DNA from 2 places in the Kitasatospora sp. NPDC058406 genome. Region 1 is predicted to be linked to the other one. Evidence: riboswitches for the same ligand, from Rfam matches in the RefSeq annotation. Region 1 holds a riboswitch; the other holds the start of a gene.

Evidence for each region. Region 1 has a riboswitch for cobalamin ahead of ACFWOG_RS06315 (HoxN/HupN/NixA family nickel/cobalt transporter). Riboswitches for the same ligand answer to the same signal wherever they lie in the genome.
Region 2: it holds a riboswitch for cobalamin, as region 1 does, so the genes downstream of both, ACFWOG_RS12850 (ABC transporter substrate-binding protein) here and ACFWOG_RS06315 (HoxN/HupN/NixA family nickel/cobalt transporter) in region 1, are expected to answer to the same signal.

The regions. Positions count from the first base shown of each region.
Region 1 is NZ_JBHXKE010000020.1:12-2,204, reverse strand. Features, by position in the region: gene ACFWOG_RS06325 (Fpg/Nei family DNA glycosylase) at 1-159, shown strand, start outside; gene ACFWOG_RS06320 (metalloregulator ArsR/SmtB family transcription factor) at 276-695, opposite strand; cobalamin riboswitch at 777-968, shown strand; gene ACFWOG_RS06315 (HoxN/HupN/NixA family nickel/cobalt transporter) at 1,000-2,160, shown strand.
Region 2 is NZ_JBHXKE010000051.1:20,142-22,334, reverse strand. Features, by position in the region: gene ACFWOG_RS12855 (WD40 repeat domain-containing protein) at 1-546, shown strand, start outside; cobalamin riboswitch at 841-1,046, shown strand; gene ACFWOG_RS12850 (ABC transporter substrate-binding protein) at 1,144-2,130, shown strand; gene ACFWOG_RS12845 (FecCD family ABC transporter permease) at 2,127-2,193, shown strand, end outside.

The DNA of each region.
Region 1 (2,193 bases):
GAGGCGATGGGCCGCCCGCCGCGCGTGGACGACCACGGCGGCGAGGTCTACGTGTACCGGCGGGCCGCGATGCCGTGTCTGGTCTGCGGCACTGACGTCCGGACCGAGGAGCACGCGGCGCGGAACCTCTTCTGGTGCCCGTCCTGCCAGCGGGCGTAGCCGTTCCGGGCAGCTGACGGGGGCTCCGGGGCGGAGCCGCCCGGCCGTCGCCCGGGGTGCCGCTCTGCCGTCGCCCGGGGTGCCGCCCGGGGTCGCCCCCCTGCCCGGCCGGTCGGTCAGCCGGCCGCGGCGGCGCTCCCGGGCTCCACCCCGTCGGCCGGCTGGTCGGGGAACTCGACGTGCTCGTCACCGGCGCACTCGTCGAGCAGGGGGCGCATGGCCTCGTCCACAAGCCGGTAGCGCACCACACGTCCGTCCTTCTCCCCGGCCACCACGGCGGCGGTGCGCAGCAGGCGCAGTGCCTGCGAGACGGCCGGGTCGCGCATGCCGGTGGCGACCGCCAGGTCGCTGACGGCCAGGGGACCGGCCCGGTGCAGGGCGAGCAGCAGGGAGAGCCGCCCGGGGTCGGCGAGCAGGGAGAACCGCTCGGCCCAGGCGCGGACGTGGCCGGTGTCGCCGATCGCCGCGATCGCCTCGCAGACCCGGTGTCCGTCGATGGTGCGATGGCCCGCGCGGTCGGCCGGTACGAGATGCATGCCCGCATTCTTGCAGCCGGCGACCTGTGATCCTTGACACCTGCGCAGGTGCGCAGCCTTGCACGGGTGTTCGGGGACCTCTACGTTGATCCCCGCCGTGGTGCTCGGGAAGACCGGTGGAGGACCCCCAGGGGTCCCAGTCCGGAGCGGCCCTCGCCACTGTGATCGGGGGAGTCGTCCGTGCCCACGACGCCACTGGGTGCCTCGCGCACCTGGGAAGGCGGGTACGGAAGCCCGTAAGCCAGGAGACCGGCCACGGCATCTCACGAGGTATTTCCACGAGGTGCTGGAGCGTGATCCCACGATGACCCTGCCCGAGACCGCCGCCGATCCCGCAGTGTCCGCCGCCCTGCCGACCTTCCGCTGGAGACGGGCGGACACCCTCCGCACGGCCGGCCTGATGGGCGTGATCCTGGCCATGCACGTGGTGGCCTTCGGCACCCTGATCTTCCTGGTCGCGCCGGAGAAGTACGAGGTCGGAACCCAGGTCTTCGGTGTGGGCCTGGGCATCACCGCCTACACCCTCGGTATGCGGCACGCCTTCGACGCCGACCACATCGCGGTGATCGACAACACCACCCGCAAGCTCATGGCGGACGGCAAGCGGCCGGTCTCGGTGGGCTTCTGGTTCGCCCTCGGGCACTCCTCGATGGTCGTGCTGATGGCGGCCCTGGTCGCGGGCGGCGCCCAGCTCGCCGGCACGCTGATGGACGACGAGTCCACCACCCACCAGTGGCTGGGCGTGGTCGGCACCTCGGCCTCCGGCGTCTTCCTCTACCTGATCGGCGCGCTCAACCTGGCCGCGCTGTTCGGCATCCTCAAGGTGTTCCGCTCGATGCGCGCCGGGCGGTACGACGAGGCCGAGCTGGAGGAGCACCTGAACGCGCGGGGCCTCCTGGCCCGGGTGCTCAACCGGGCGACCCGTTCGATCACCCGGCCGGGGCAGATGTTCCCGGTCGGCATGGTGCTGGGCCTGGGCTTCGACACCGCGACCGAGGTGTCGCTGATGGTGATGGCCGGCTCCGGCGCCGCCTCCGGCCTGCCCTGGTACGCGATCATCTGCCTGCCGCTGCTGTTCGCGGCCGGGATGAGCCTGTTCGACACGCTGGACGGCACGTTCATGAACTTCGCCTACCAGTGGGCGTTCTCCAACCCGGTGCGGAAGGTGTACTACAACCTGACCATCACCGGGCTGTCGATCGCGGTGGCGTTCATCATCGGGACGATCGAGCTGGTCGGGGTGCTGCACGAGAAGCTCGACCTCACCGACCCGGTGAGCGGCTGGGTCGCGGAGATCTCGCTGGACAACGTCGGCTACGCGATCGTCGCGCTGTTCGTGGTGGTCTGGGCCGCGGCCATCGCGTACTGGCGGCTGGCGGGTGTCGAGCGGAAGTGGAGCCCGCAGGCGGTCCGGCCGGTGCCGGCCGCCGGACCGGTCGTCGAGCCGGCCCGCGACGGCTCGTAGCCGACGCGGGACCGGACGGCGCCCGCCGGACCC
Region 2 (2,193 bases), on a different contig from region 1:
TCCCACCGGCTCGGTTCCCGGTCGGAGACGGGCGCAGCACCCGGTGCGCCGGCGGCCCCCTGGCAGCAGGAGGCCGCCCGCCACGACTGGAGCCGCATCGCGTGCTCCTGTCGTCGGGGAGCCCGCCACGTCCCGGAGGACTTCGCACGGCTCATGGCCGCGCGGACGCCCGAGGAGGCGTCGGGACACGGGCTGGTGGGCGACGTCGAGTCCCAGGGCTTCCTCTCCGAGGCCTCCCTGCCGTTGGCCTCGATGCTCCTCCTGGCACTGGAGCACGAGCAGCTGTCGGCGCCGGCCCGCTACCGGGTGCTCGACCTGCTGATGGCGTGCGTGGAGGGTGAAGCCGACCTCAGCGCCTCGGCGGCCGGCCACCCCGACATCGAGGAGGAGTGCTGCGACGCGGTGCGGCGCGGGATCCCGCTCTTCTACGAGGAGTTGGCCGCCGGGAGCACGCCCGGTGCCGGCGAGCCCGCCTACCTCATCCTGCGTGCCCTCGGCGAGGACACGGAGCGGCTGGACGGCATCCGGAAGGCCGGTCTCGGGTAGGCGTTCCCTGAGGTGTGCCTCGTGATCCGGGGGCCGGGCGGTGATGCCGACCGGCCCCCGGATCATGTTCGAGCGGTCCCGCCAGGTGGCCGCCGGCCGATCCCGGAGGCGGCCCGGAAGGCCGGGTGGGAGACGAAGGGCAGTGCCCCGGGCGCCGGGGCCGACGCCGACCACGAGCCCCGGAAACTGCTCGGCGACGCCGACCGACCGTTCTCGGCCACCCGGGCGCGCTCGCCGACGAACCATCCGAACGATCGCCCCAGGTACCGGCCGACACCGACCTGACCACGCCTGATACCTTGCAGTGGCCATGGTGTTCGGGAAACCGGTCTGAGTCCGGTGCGGCCCTCGCCACTGTTGCCGCGGAGTGCCGCGGCCCTCGCTGACCGGCTCTGCCAGCGGTCAGGGCCACTGGGTCGGCTGGAAGAGCCACCCGGGAAGGTCGGCTGCGGCGTGTCGATGCGGAAGCCAGGAGACCGGCCACGGCGCGACATGTTCCACGAGGGTTTTGGAGAACACGTGCCCAGCGCTCTGCCGTACCCGTTCCGTTCCATACGTTCCGCACGTCCCGTAGGTGCCGCAGGTCCCACAGGTCCGGTGCGCGTCGGCCGCGCGGTCGCGGCCTTCCTGTTCACCGGTGTGCTCGGCGCCTGCGCGGGCGCCCCCGCACCCGACGCGCCCAGTGCGACGGCCGGCAGTGCCGGGCCGGTCACCGTGAACAACTGCGGGACCACCGTGACGGTCGGCGCGCCGCCCGAGCGGCTGGTGACGCTCAATCAGGGTGCCACCGAGGTGGCCCTGGCCCTCGGCCTGGAGTCCCGCATGGCCGGTACCGCCTATCTCGACAATGCCGTCCCGGAGAAGTGGAAGGCGGCCTACGACTCCGTGCCGGTGCTCTCCAAGGACTACCCGACGAAGGAGAAGCTCCTCGCGGCGCGGCCCGACTTCCTGTACGCCTCCTACTCCAGCGCGTTCACCGACAAGGTCGCGGGCACCCGGGACGAGCTGGGCGGCCAGGGCATCCCGTCGTACCTGTCCCCGTTCGGCTGCTCGGACAAGAGCCAGGTGCCGCCGCCGACCTGGCAGGCGATGTGGGGCGAACTGAACGACGTCGCCAGGGTCTTCGGTGTCACGGAACGGTCCGCCGCGATCCAGCGGCAGCAGGAGCAGCAGCTGGCCCAGTTCACGGCGACGGCCGCGGGCAAGGGCCTGAAGGTCCTGTGGTTCGACTCGGACACCAAGGCACCGTTCGTCGGCTCCGGCCACGGCGGGCCTCAGCTGGTGCTCGACGCCGTGGGGGCCCGCAACGTCTTCGCAGACCTGCCCGGTGCCTGGCAGAACGTGAGCTGGGAGAAGGTCGTCGCCGCGGACCCGGACGCCATCGTGCTCGCGGACGCCGACTGGGACACGGCCCAGTCCAAGATCGACTATCTGCAGGGCGACCCGGTGCTGAGCAAGCTCACCGCCGTGCAGCGCAAGGCCTTCGTGGTGGTGCCGTTCTCCGAGTCGACCCCCGGTGTGCTGCTCGCCGACGGTGCCGCCCGGGTGTCGGCGGGACTGGGCCGACTGCACCCGGGATCATGACCGCCACGTCCCCTCCCGCCGTGCGGCTCACCGGTCCGGGCCGCACGGCGGCGGCCCTGGCCG